2 linked regions of the Thermoclostridium stercorarium subsp. stercorarium DSM 8532 genome follow. Each later gene encodes a partner of the first gene's protein in a complex. Links are inferred from orthologs where the notes say so. Each region holds a gene or a part of one and is shown on either strand. Other genes may lie near its edges.

Region 1 (6,713 bases):
AAGTAAACACGGATGCCATGCATACCGCGGTAGTCAACCATCTGGCCAACACACGTCAGGGAACGCAATCAGCCAAGACCAGAAGTGAAGTACGGGGCGGTGGCAGAAAGCCGTGGAGGCAGAAAGGTACAGGTCGTGCCCGTCAGGGTAGTATCCGTGCCGTTCAGTGGAAAGGCGGCGGTGTGGCTTTTGCTCCGAAACCGAGAAGTTATCGTTACACAATTCCCAAGAAACTGAAGAGGCTTGCACTGAAAAGTGCACTGACCACAAAGGTACTGGACAACAACATTATAGTTCTTGATGAACTGGTAATGGATGAAATCAAGACAAAGGAATTTGTAAAAATTTTGAAGAATCTGAAAGTTGCCGATGAATCAGCATTGGTGGTGCTCCCTGAAGTTGATGAAAAGGTCATCAAATCAGCCAGGAACATACCCGATGTAAAGACAGCTCTTGTAAATACAATTAACACCTACGATATACTGAAATACAAGAAGTTCATTATCACCAAGGCAGCTGTTGCCAAGGTTGAGGAGGTGTACGCATAATGAAGCTTGCTGAGGATATTATTATCCGTCCGTATATAACCGAAAAGAGCTATGAAAACATGGCCCAGGGCAAATACACCTTTATTGTGGATCCGAAAGCAACAAAAACAGAAATCAAGCATGCTGTTGAAAAGCTTTTCAATGTCAAGGTTTTATCGGTGAATACCGTTAACTATAAAGGAAAAGAAAAAAGACTGGGTGTGCATGTGGGAAGAACATCCAAATGGAAAAAAGCCATTGTTAAAATCGATACCAATCCTCAACCTGTAACTTATCTTGACAAGGAAGGCAAACCTGTAACGGTGGCTAAGAAATATAAGACCGAAATTGAGGAATTCGGTGGAGCGCAATAATACTAAATTCATAACGGGCAATCGCGGTAAAGAAGGCAGATTGCTGCAGCTATTCGGTTGAATAGGTTATACAGTCGGCCTGCTAACGGATAGATGCAATTAACGTAAAGGAGTGAATGTAATGCCAATAAAAAAATACAGACCAACTTCTCCTGGAAGAAGAAATATGACTGTGTCTACCTTTGAGGAAATTACAAAGCATGAACCGGAAAAATCCTTGCTGGTTCCTGTTAAGAAAACCGGCGGACGAAATTCCTACGGAAAAATAACCGTAAGGTTCCGTGGCGGCGGAGCGAAAAGACATTACAGACTTATAGATTTCAAGAGGGATAAGGACAATATACCGGCAAAGGTTGCAGCCATTGAATACGATCCTAACCGTTCGGCGCATATAGCTCTTCTGCACTATGCAGACGGAGAAAAGCGGTACATTCTTGCCCCGCTTGGTCTTAAAGTCGGTGATACCGTTATGTCGGGAGAAAATGTCGACATACGCGTAGGAAACGCACTCCCGCTGAGAAATATTCCGATAGGTTCGATTATTCACAATATAGAACTGAAACCCGGAAAAGGCGGGCAGCTTGTTCGTGCGGCCGGCAATATGGCCCAGCTGATGGCAAAAGAGGGAAACTATGCTCAGGTAAGGCTTCCTTCCGGTGAAGTTCGCATGATTAGCTTGAATTGCAAGGCAACCATTGGACAGGTTGGAAATGTGGATCATGAAAACGTAAGCATAGGTAAAGCGGGAAGAAGCCGCTGGTTGGGCAGAAGACCGCATGTCCGCGGTTCTGCTATGAACCCGAATGACCATCCTCATGGCGGTGGAGAAGGAAAATCTCCCATTGGTATGCCAAGTCCTGTTACTCCTTGGGGTAAGCCTACATTGGGTTACAAGACAAGGAAGAAGAGAAAACTGAGTGACAAGTTCATTATTAAGAGACGTAATGCCATTTAAGGTATCGGGAGGAGGTTTGTTCTGTGGGTAGATCATTAAAAAAAGGACCTTTTGTTAGCGAAAGTCTGCTGAAGAAGATTGAGGAAATGAATGCGAAAGGTGAGAAGAAGGTTATAAAAACCTGGTCAAGAGCGTCTACCATATTCCCTCAGATGGTTGGGCACACCATTGCCGTTCATGATGGAAGGAAACATGTTCCCATATATATAACTGAAGATATGGTTGGCCATAAATTAGGCGAGTTTGCACCCACCCGTACCTTCAGGGGTCACGGTAAGGACGAAAAAAGCAGCAAACTGAAATAAATTTTGAAGTCAAACTGACAGCAACAAATGCAGAAGCCTAAGCGGGGTTCTGGTTTGAAGCCACGTAAAATATCGGTACAAAGCCAAAAGGAGGAATCGACGTGGGTAGAAAGGTTATGTCCAGGGACGAACTTCTGGAAAAAAAGGACGAAATATTGGCTCAATACCGGCAGGCACGCAGAAAATCTGAAAAGCTTCCAATACTCACGAAAAAAGAGAAGAAAATTCTGGGCATTGGAAAGGATGAAGGCAGAGCCGTATTGAGAAATGTCAGGGTGTCGTCCAGAAAAGCAAAATTGGTTATTGATTTGATACGTAACAAGAAACTTGATGAGGCTTATGCCATTTTAAGATATACACCGAAGAGAGCGGCAGGAATCCTGGAAAAACTGCTGAAATCTGCAGAAGCTAATGCCGTGAACAACAACGGTCTGAACCGCGACAATTTATATGTGGCCGAAATTTATGCAACCCAGGGACCGACTATGAAGAGAATCAGACCGAGGGCACACGGGCGTGCTTACAGGATAAACAAAAGAACCAGCCATATTACTGTGGTGTTGAGAGAAATGGCATAAATAAGGAGGTTTTCTAATGGGCCAGAAAGTTAATCCGCACGGACTTAGAATCGGAATTATTAAAGACTGGGACACGAAATGGTACGCGGAGAAAAAGGATTTTGCCAATTTTCTGATCGAAGACTACAACATCAGAAAGTATATAAAGAAGAAGCTGTATATTGCAGGTATTGCAAGGATTGAAATTGAGCGTGCCGCAAATAAAATAAAACTGAACATTCATACCGCAAAACCCGGTCTTGTGATTGGAAAAGGCGGTACGGGAATTGAGCAGCTCCGGAAGGAAATAGAAAAACTCACAGGAAAGAGTGTGTTGATTAACATTACAGAAATAAAGGTTCCGGAACTGAATGCCCAGTTAGTTGCGGAAACCATTGCCAGCCAGCTTGAACGCAGAATTTCATTCCGCCGTGCAATGAAACAGGCAATGTCGAGAGCCATGAAAGCCGGAGCGAAAGGAATAAAGACTGCGGTATCAGGGCGTATTGCAGGTGCGGAAATAGCAAGAACAGAACATTATCATGAAGGGACAATTCCTCTTCAGACACTGAGAGCCGATATAGATTACGGTTTTGCAGAAGCAGATACCACATATGGCAAGCTCGGTGTTAAGGTTTGGATATACAAAGGTGAAGTGCTTCCCGCTAAAAAGGACAAAAAGGAAGGGGGAGACAGATAATGTTAATGCCGAAAAGAGTTAAATACAGACGTGTACAGAGGGGAAGAATGAAGGGAAAGGCAACACGTGGTAACGTGATTGCATACGGTGAATATGGACTTCAGGCTTTGGAACCCGGCTGGGTTACCAGCAACCAGATTGAGGCAGCGCGTATCGCAATTTCCCGTTTTGTAAGAAGAGGCGGAAAGATTTGGATTAAAATTTTCCCTGATAAGCCTGTAACCAAAAAACCGGCTGAAACCCGTATGGGTAGCGGTAAAGGTGCACCGGAATACTGGGTGGCGGTTGTAAAGCCGGGACGCATTATGTTTGAAATAGCAGGAATTCCGGAAGAAGAAGCCAGAGAAGCATTGCGTCTTGCATCACATAAATTGCCGATCAAATGCAAGGTAGTAGCACGGGAAGAGGTAGGTGGAGCAAATGAAAGCAAGTGAACTGAGAGAAAAAAGTATTGCTGAATTACAGCAGGAATTACAGGAATTAAAGAATGAACTGTTTAAATTGCGCTTTCAGCATGCAACAAATCAATTGGATAACCCGATGAAACTGAAAAGCGTTAAAAGGGACATAGCCCGTGTGAAGACCGTTATACGGGAAAAGGAACTGGGAATTAAGCGTTAATGACCGGAAGGAGGTTTGTTCCGCATGGCTCAGAGAAATTTGAGAAAGACCCGCGTTGGCAGAGTGGTCAGCGATAAAATGGATAAAACCATTGTTGTTGCCGTAGAAAACATCGTAAGACACCCACTTTACAAAAAGACGATGAAGAGAACTCTTAAGCTGAAAGCTCATGATGAGAATAATATCTGCAGGGTTGGCGATATAGTGCGCGTTATGGAAACCAGACCGTTGTCAAAGGAAAAAAGATGGCGCCTGGTTGAAATAATTGAAAGAGCAAAATAAGTGTATTGTTGATGAGTATCGGAAATTTTGTTCGAATTCAGATTGACTGTGCAGCAAAAGGAAGCTGAATATCGGTTTAGGGAGGTGCCTGAAATGATTCAGATGCAGACAATACTTAGGGCAGCCGATAATACGGGAGCAAAAGAACTTATGTGTATAAAGGTACTCGGTGGCTCTAAGAGAAAATATGCAAATATAGGGGATGTAATTGTTTGTTCTGTTAAAGATGCAACGCCCGGCGGTGTTGTAAAGAAAGGTGAAGTTGTTAGGGCTGTTGTGGTCCGTTCTGTAAAGGGAGTAAGACGCAGCGACGGTTCATATATCAGATTTGACGAAAATGCCGCAGTTATTCTCAGGGATGACGGAAGTCCGAGAGGAACACGTATTTTCGGACCTGTTGCCAGAGAACTGAGGGAAAAGGATTTCATGAAAATTATTTCTTTAGCGCCCGAAGTTATATAAGCAAACAAAAAGAAAACGGTTTTTGTGATGTTTTACCGTAATGGGCAAACAGGAACAGGTTAAAGTGCAAAAACCGGAGAGAGGGGAGGCACGTGAATTGAAAAACAAAGTTCATGTAAAAAAAGGTGATACCGTTTATATACTTAACGGAAAAGACAGGGGCAAAAAGGGAAAGGTATTGAGAGTACTGCCATCCAAGCAGATGGTTATTGTGGAAGGAGTTAACATGGTGGCAAAACATGTTAAGCCGAGAAGCGAACTCCAGCAGGGTGGCATTATTCACAGAGAAGCACCGATATACGCGGCTAAGGTAATGCTGGTTTGCAGCAAATGCGGTGCTCCCACAAAGGTAGGAAAGAAGATTCTGGAAGACGGTTCGAAAGCCCGTGTTTGCAAGAAATGCGGTGAGATTATCGATATTCTGAAGAAAAGCGGGGACTAATTTGAAGGGAGGTTAACCGATAATGCCAAGATTACTGGACAAATACAGGGAAGAGGTTGCTCCGGCACTGAAAGAGAAGTTTAATTATAAAAATCCGATGCAGATACCAAAGCTTGTGAAAATAGTTATCAATATGGGTGTTGGCGATGGAAAAGACAATCCCAAGGCTCTGGAATCTGCTGTTAACGAACTTGCGTTAATATCAGGGCAAAAGCCTGTGGTGACCAAGGCAAAGAAGTCCATTTCAAACTTTAAAATCCGTCAGGGGATGAACATCGGCTGCAAAGTTACACTCAGAGGAAACAGAATGTATGAATTTGCTGACAAGCTGTTCAATATAGCCCTCCCGAGAGTTCGTGACTTCCGGGGAATAAATCCCAATTCATTTGATGGACGCGGCAATTTCTCGCTGGGCGTAAAGGAACAGCTGATTTTTCCTGAAATAGACATTGACAAAGTTGAAAAAATACGCGGAATGGATATTACTTTTGTTACTACAGCCAAAACTGACGAAGAGGCGAAAGAACTGCTGGCACTCTTAGGAATGCCATTCAGCCGTTAAGGGAGGTATATGGTTTGGCAAAGAAATCATTAATTCACAAACAAAAATTAAAGCCCAAATTTTCAACCCGTTATTATAACAGGTGCAAAATTTGCGGAAGACCTCATGCGTATATGAGGAAATTCGGGGTATGCCGTCTGTGTTTCAGGGACCTGGCTTATAAAGGTCAGATACCCGGCGTGAGAAAAGCCAGTTGGTAACAGTTCAGTACCGGAAGGAGGTCGTAACCAATGAATGCAACCGACGTAATTGCTGATATGCTGACAAGAATAAGGAATGCAGCGAATTCGAAGCATGAAACGGTAGATATTCCTGCGTCGAATTTGAAAAAGAGAATAGCGGAAATCCTTCTGGAGGAAGGATACATTAAGGGATTCACCGTAATAGACGACAAAAAACAGGGTATCATTCGCATAACGTTGAAATATACAGAAAACAAGAAAAGTGTCATTTCAGGAATTAAGAGAATTTCAAAACCCGGGCTCAGGGTTTATGCCGGAAAGGACGAGCTTCCAAAAGTGCTTGGAGGCCTGGGAATTGCTATTATATCCACATCAAAAGGCGTAATGACCGATAAAGCTGCGAGAAAAGCAGGTGTCGGAGGAGAAGTGCTTGCCTTTGTATGGTAAGCAGTAACCGATAACAGGTCGGTGAACATAAAAGAACATATGAACTGAAAAGTTCTGAAAAGGATGGAATTAATGGAGATTCCATCTTCAATGTAAGGACGGAGGTGTAAAATTAATGTCCCGTGTAGGAAAAATGCCGGTAGTTATACCAGCAGGCGTAGATGTAAAAGTTAACGGACATGAAGTTACTGTTAAAGGTCCGAAAGGAACACTCACTCAGGTTTTTCACCCTGACATGACAATAGAAAAGGAAGGTAACCAGGTAATTGTTAAAAGACCTTCTGACCTGAAAAAGCA
Region 2 (5,427 bases), 1.4 Mb from region 1 along the record:
TTAAGCATAAATACCGTAGATCTTGAAATAAGCGCCTTGTTTACTTCAAAAAACGGATTTTCGGTTGTCGCCCCTATGAGAACAATACGGCCGTTTTCAACGTAAGGCAGAAGAGCGTCCTGCTGGGCCTTGTTGAACCTGTGAATTTCGTCTATAAAAAGAACGCACCGTCCTGACGGGTTTAAAAACTCGTTTGAGGTCTCTTCTATAATATCTTTTATATCCTTTACCCCGGCAGTTACGGCATTAAGCTGCCTGAAAACCGATTTTGTGCTGTTGGCTATGACTCTCGCCAGAGATGTTTTTCCTGTGCCCGGAGGTCCGAAAAGGATAATGGAAGATATCTGATCTGCCTGTATCATTCTGTACAGCAGTTTGCCTTTTCCTACGATATGCTCCTGGCCGACAAATTCGTCAAGGGTCCTTGGCATCATTCTGTAGGCCAGCGGTTCTCTCTTTTTATCCCTCGGCAATTAAACCACCTTTCTTTTTACCGGTATTTGCAAAAAAAGCGCACAGCAAATGATCAATTTTGCTAAATTTCAGTTTTTCCTTCTGTAATTTTCTTCATATACTTTTCGTATAAGTCGGGCCTTTTCCGTTTAGTCCTCTCCAGTTTCTGCTCAAAACGCCATTTCTGAATATTGGCATGATGTCCTGACAATAAGACGTCAGGTACTTTTCTTGACAGGAACACCGGCGGGCGAGTATACTGTGGGTATTCCAAAAGCCCGTCGGTATGGGATTCGTCTGACGTCGCACCCGGTGGCAGAACTCCTTCAACAAGACGGCTTACGCAGTCAATAAGCACCATTGCCGGAAGCTCGCCGCCTGTAAGGACGTAATCACCTATGGATATCTCTTCGTCCACGATCTCTTCAATAACGCGTTCGTCCACACCTTCATAATGACCGCAAAGGATTACAATATGTTTTTCCCGGGAAAGTTTTTTCGCAATATCCTGGGTTAAAATTCTCCCCTGCGGGCTCATATATATGGTAAGCGGCTTATAAGGAAGATCTTTGACCACATTCAGCCATGCATCATAAATGGGCTGCGGTGTCATAACCATTCCCGTGCCGCCGCCGTACGGATAGTCATCCGTTTTTTTATGCTTATCCTTTGAAAAATCCCTTATATTATGAGTTCTTATTGTTATAATGCCTTTTTCCCGTGCCCTGCCTATGATGCTTTCGGATAAAAAAGCATCAACGCTTTCGGGAAAAAGAGTCAAAACATCAAAAATCATCGTTCTATCAATCCTTCCGGAAGGACCACCTGAACTCTTTTGTTTTCAATATCCACTTTCAGAACGACATTCAGCAGAGCGGGTATCAGTATCTCTCCGTATTTACCGCCATTGACCACATATACGTCATTGCTTCCCGTCTGCAATACATCGGTTATTTTACCGAGATACTCGTCTCCCTCATAAACCTCGCATTCCAGAAGGTCGGCTATGAAAAATTCATTTTCATCAAGAGGACGGGCATTTTTCCTGTTGACCTTAAGCTCACAGTTTTTCAATTCGGCGGCCTTATCCATTGTGTCAATACCATGGAGCCTAATCAGCACGAAATTTTTGTGATACCGCACACTGTCAACGAAATATTCGGTCAGTTTGCCGTTCTTTTCAACCCAGACTATTTTCAGATAATCAAAACGGCTAATATCCGAAGTTGTGGGTATAACTTTCAGCTCACCATGCACACCATGAGTATTTGCCACTTTTCCAACGGTAAGATATTCAACCAATTTATTCTCCCTCCGTCAATAAAACCCCGACCTTGTCGAGCGGCCGGGGTTGCCATTATTCAGAGATTGGTTTTATTACTTCTTTAACAGCCCATTTCTTTATTGTTATTTTGGTCCTTTCGTTTCCGCTTTCAATGGTAAATTCATCATCCTTGATGTTTATAATTTTACCTGTAATACCTCCGATGGTGATAACTCTGTCGCCGACGATGGCGTTATTGATCATTTCGCGGGTTTCCTTTTCCTTTTTGCGCTGAGGCCTGATAAGGATAAAATACATAAGCACGAACATCAAAATCAGCGGACCGAATTGGATTAAAAACAGATAAAAACTGCTTACTTCAGGTACTTCTTCTGCGGCAGTGTTTGCAGCACTCTCGGCAAATGCTGTTAACAACCAGTTCATGTTATTTCTCCTTTCAATAATATAAAAATATGCATGCTTTTGTAAAAAAGGCATACAAAGCTCAGTCCCGTAAATACAGAAACATTATACACAATTAGTCTCACCAATTCAACCATTTATTGCTTTCAGCCCTTCCGCGCTCTGACATGAACCATACCTTTAACCAGGAATCCTCTGAAAATGAGGCATCCCTCCAAATTATATTCCTGTTTTTGTGTCGTAACCAAACTTCCTGAAAAACTCGTTTCTGAAATCACCCAGGCAATCATTCCTTATTGCTTCCCGGATATTTTCCATAAGCCTGATTAGGAAACGCAGGTTATGCCATGTGGCAAGCCTCAGCCCCAGCATCTCCCCTGCTTTGAAAAGATGCCGAATATATGCTCTCGTAAAATTTCTGCATACATAACAGTCGCATTCCTCGTCAATGGGTGAAAAGTCCTCTGCATATTTTGCATCCCTTATAATAATTCTGCCTTTTGACGTGAACACAGTCCCGTTTCTGCCGATACGCGTCGGCAGAACGCAGTCAAACATGTCTATACCGCGTATGCTTCCGTCTATAAGATAATCCGGGCTTCCCACTCCCATCAGATATCTGGGCTTGTTTTCGGGAAGATAGGGTACTGTTTTTTCAAGCATTTCCATCATTACTTCTCCCGGCTCACCTACGCTTAACCCTCCAATGGCGTAGCCCGGAAAATCCATGGCGGTGAGTTGCTTGGCGCTTTCTCTGCGCAAGTCTTCGTAGACACTTCCCTGGACAATTCCGAAAAGTGCCTGCTTTTCAGGGTTTTTATGGGCTTTAAGGCACCTTTCCGCCCACCGGGTAGTCATTTCCATTGATTTTTTCGCATATTCGTAATCGCACGGATAAGGGGCACATTCGTCAAATGCCATTATTATGTCGGAACCCAGAGCATTTTGTATTTCAATCGATTTCTCCGGAGACAGAAAATGTTTTGAACCGTCTATATGGGACCTAAAAGTAACCCCTTCTTCAGTAATATCACGCAGCTCAGCAAGGCTGAATACCTGAAAGCCGCCGCTGTCGGTCAGGATCGGCCTGTCCCAGTTCATAAAGCGGTGTAATCCACCTGCTTTTTTGATAAGCTCATGTCCGGGCCTAAGGTACAGATGGTATGTATTGCTCAGAATAATGCCCGCGCCTATTTCCTTTAACTCATCAGGAGACATTCCTTTAACCGTTGCCTGGGTCCCCACCGGCATAAAAACAGGAGTGTCAAAGCTCCCGTGAGGAGTATGCACCCTTCCGAGCCTCGCTCCTGTCTGTTTGCATACATGTATCAGTTCATAAGTTACCGCTGCCATTTAATACTCCTTTGCCAAAAACTTCGTTGCAGAAATAACTTGCATGTATTATATATTAGCCAAGTTTTTCATTGCGGTCAATTATTAAAAATCAAAAATCGCCATAGTTCTGATTGGATTCATGACCGTTTTTCCTGTCGTTAATTAGTATTATCACCCCGGCGATAATTAAACCAATTGGCAGAATAAATTTCGAAAAACCTCTTAAATTCCTTATTGTAAAAGTGAATAAAAACAATGAAAAACATGTCAGAATACCGACCGGGATCAACAGTCCTTTTTCTCTGTTTCCGAAATAATACAGTTCAAAAAGTCCTACCGCAGGCGCAAGAAAAACTCCAGGCCACATTACGTTGTAAATATCCCACAGTTCAGATGTTTGAAAAACAATACCCAGTGTTAGAAAAATACCTCCTGGAACCAAAAGCCCCACGTTTTTCCTGTCGGAATAATAACCGGCATGGAAGAGCACTGATACAAATATGAATATCAGCGGCCAGAATTTTGCCAAAAGCTCACCTATACTTGGAATTACACCGAAAGTACTGAGAGTAAGTAAAATCCCTATACATATCAGCGTAACTCCAAGTCCGAATTTCCCGTTTTTTCTGTTATCCATATTTCCAACCCTCCGTAAGGTCAATTTCTATGGATAACATTGTATAACGGTATTATGAAAAAGCCGTTAGCCGTTCATTAGAATTTAATTAAAATTTTTCGTTTTGTGAAAAAATACCGTCAAGCCACTCAATGCACAAATCAATCCATCCCGACACATGCGGGTATTCACCCATATTTCCGTTATCGGTCTCCTTATTTGCCAGTGACAGCCCATGCGGCCCGTATGGATAAATATGAAGTTCAAAAGGGATTTTATTTTTATGTAACGCCATTGCAAAAAGCAGGCTGTTTTCCACCGGGACTGACCTGTCTTCAACGGTATGCCATATAAACGCCGGAGGTGTTTTTTCCGATACGTGGTTTTCAAGCGACATTTCATTTATTAAAGCATCATCAGGATTTTCACCCAGCAAATTGTCCCTTGAGCCTTTATGGGCGAATTCCTTCATCGTTATTACCGGATAACCGAGAATCAGTGCATTGGGTCTGTTTTCCCCCAAAACAATCCCTTCCCTTTTTAGGTACGGTTTGTCGTAATGTACGCCAAGACTCGCAGCCAGGTGTCCGCCGGCCGAAAATCCGCATACGGCGATTTTATTTCTGTCTACATTCCATTCATCGGCATTTTCCCTTATAATACACATCGCTCTGGAAACATCCAAAAGCGGCTGAGGGTGACGGTTCGGAGCCACACTGTAATAAAGAATGAAAGCGTGGTATCCTTTGGCTGTAAACCGCATTGCAATCGGCTCTGCTTCCCTTGGTGAAGTATGGGTATATCCGCCGCCGGGACATATTAAAACAGCGCCCCTCTTTTTTTCACCTGAAAGAATATATGTTTCCATACAGGGTTCAAATCCGTTCAGTTCATTTTTTGTCAATATTCCGTCCCAGATTTTAATTTTCCTGTTAATCAACCTTATTTCCCCCTCACACGAAAAATCAAATTATAAACATGGCATCACCGAAGCTGTAAAACCGGTATTTCAGCTCTATTGCCTCCTTATAGGCATTAAGGACTTTTTCTCTGCCTGCAAAAGCGCTGACAAGCATAAGGAGTGTTGATTCAGGCAAATGAAAGTTTGTGATCAGCCCGTCTATGGCTTTAAATTTGTAACCCGGATAAATGAAAATGTCGGTTTCTCCCTCGGTCGGTCTGACAAAGCCGTTCTCATCCGCAACCGACTCCAGAACCCGGCAGCTTGTCGTCCCGACCGCAATAACCCTTCCTTTATCATTTCTCGTTTTGTTTATAATGTTACAGGCTTCCGCGTCTATTTTAAAGTATTCGGAATGCATTTTATGGTCTTCAA

The links.
Region 2: the proteins of rpsS (region 1) and rimM are in contact, whole or in part, in a crystal structure (PDB 3A1P), measured with the Thermus thermophilus proteins. The link is inferred for Thermoclostridium stercorarium subsp. stercorarium DSM 8532 from one-to-one orthologs. Residues at the interface, in WP_011173711.1 of Thermus thermophilus: Lys28, Arg29, Leu30, Lys32, Thr48, Gln56, His57, Val58, Pro59, Val60, Tyr61, Thr63, Met66, Glu73, Phe74, Pro76, Thr77, Arg78, Arg81, His83, Gly84, Lys85, Glu86, Ala87, Lys88, Ala89, Thr90, Lys91, Lys92, Lys93; in WP_008632437.1 of Thermus thermophilus: Val4, Glu5, Ile6, Gly7, Arg8, Arg22, Gly23, Glu24, Val26, Leu84, Glu85, Glu86, Gly87, Arg88, Tyr89, Tyr90, Tyr91, Phe92, Leu94, Asp111, Ile112, Leu113, Asp114, Ala115, Gly116, Ala117, Gln118, Asp119, Val120, Ile122.

What each region holds. Positions count from the first base shown.
Region 1 is NC_020134.1:2,815,863-2,822,575, reverse strand. The notes cover bases 661-3,520. They hold rpsS (30S ribosomal protein S19), read left to right. Parts: upstream 661-1,879; coding sequence 1,880-2,161; downstream 2,162-3,520. Other genes in these bases: rplP (50S ribosomal protein L16), read left to right, coding at 3,418-3,520; rpsC (30S ribosomal protein S3), read left to right, coding at 2,756-3,418; rplV (50S ribosomal protein L22), read left to right, coding at 2,263-2,739; rplB (50S ribosomal protein L2), read left to right, coding at 1,023-1,856; rplW (50S ribosomal protein L23), read left to right, coding at 661-901. In the rest of the region: rplD (50S ribosomal protein L4), read left to right, coding at 1-548; more of rplW, read left to right, coding at 548-660; more of rplP, read left to right, coding at 3,521-3,852; rpmC (50S ribosomal protein L29), read left to right, coding at 3,839-4,039; rpsQ (30S ribosomal protein S17), read left to right, coding at 4,064-4,321; rplN (50S ribosomal protein L14), read left to right, coding at 4,415-4,783; rplX (50S ribosomal protein L24), read left to right, coding at 4,881-5,225; rplE (50S ribosomal protein L5), read left to right, coding at 5,248-5,787; CST_RS12310 (type Z 30S ribosomal protein S14), read left to right, coding at 5,802-5,987; rpsH (30S ribosomal protein S8), read left to right, coding at 6,018-6,416; rplF (50S ribosomal protein L6), read left to right, coding at 6,532-6,713. UniProt on the Escherichia coli protein: In the E.coli 70S ribosome in the initiation state it has been modeled to contact the 23S rRNA of the 50S subunit forming part of bridge B1a; this bridge is broken in the model with bound EF-G.
Region 2 is NC_020134.1:1,418,879-1,424,305, reverse strand. The notes cover bases 1-2,742. They hold rimM (ribosome maturation factor RimM), read right to left. Parts: upstream 1,756-2,742; coding sequence 1,246-1,755; downstream 1-1,245. Other genes in these bases: tgt (tRNA guanosine(34) transglycosylase Tgt), read right to left, coding at 2,360-2,742; yajC (preprotein translocase subunit YajC), read right to left, coding at 1,811-2,161; trmD (tRNA (guanosine(37)-N1)-methyltransferase TrmD), read right to left, coding at 536-1,249; CST_RS06215 (replication-associated recombination protein A), read right to left, coding at 1-473. Also shown: more of tgt, read right to left, coding at 2,743-3,493; CST_RS06190 (LiaF transmembrane domain-containing protein), read right to left, coding at 3,585-4,112; CST_RS06185 (alpha/beta hydrolase), read right to left, coding at 4,201-5,031; tRNA preQ1(34) S-adenosylmethionine ribosyltransferase-isomerase QueA, read right to left, coding at 5,057-5,427. UniProt on the Escherichia coli protein: One of at least 4 proteins (Era, RbfA, RimM and RsgA/YjeQ) that assist in the late assembly stage of the 30S ribosomal subunit.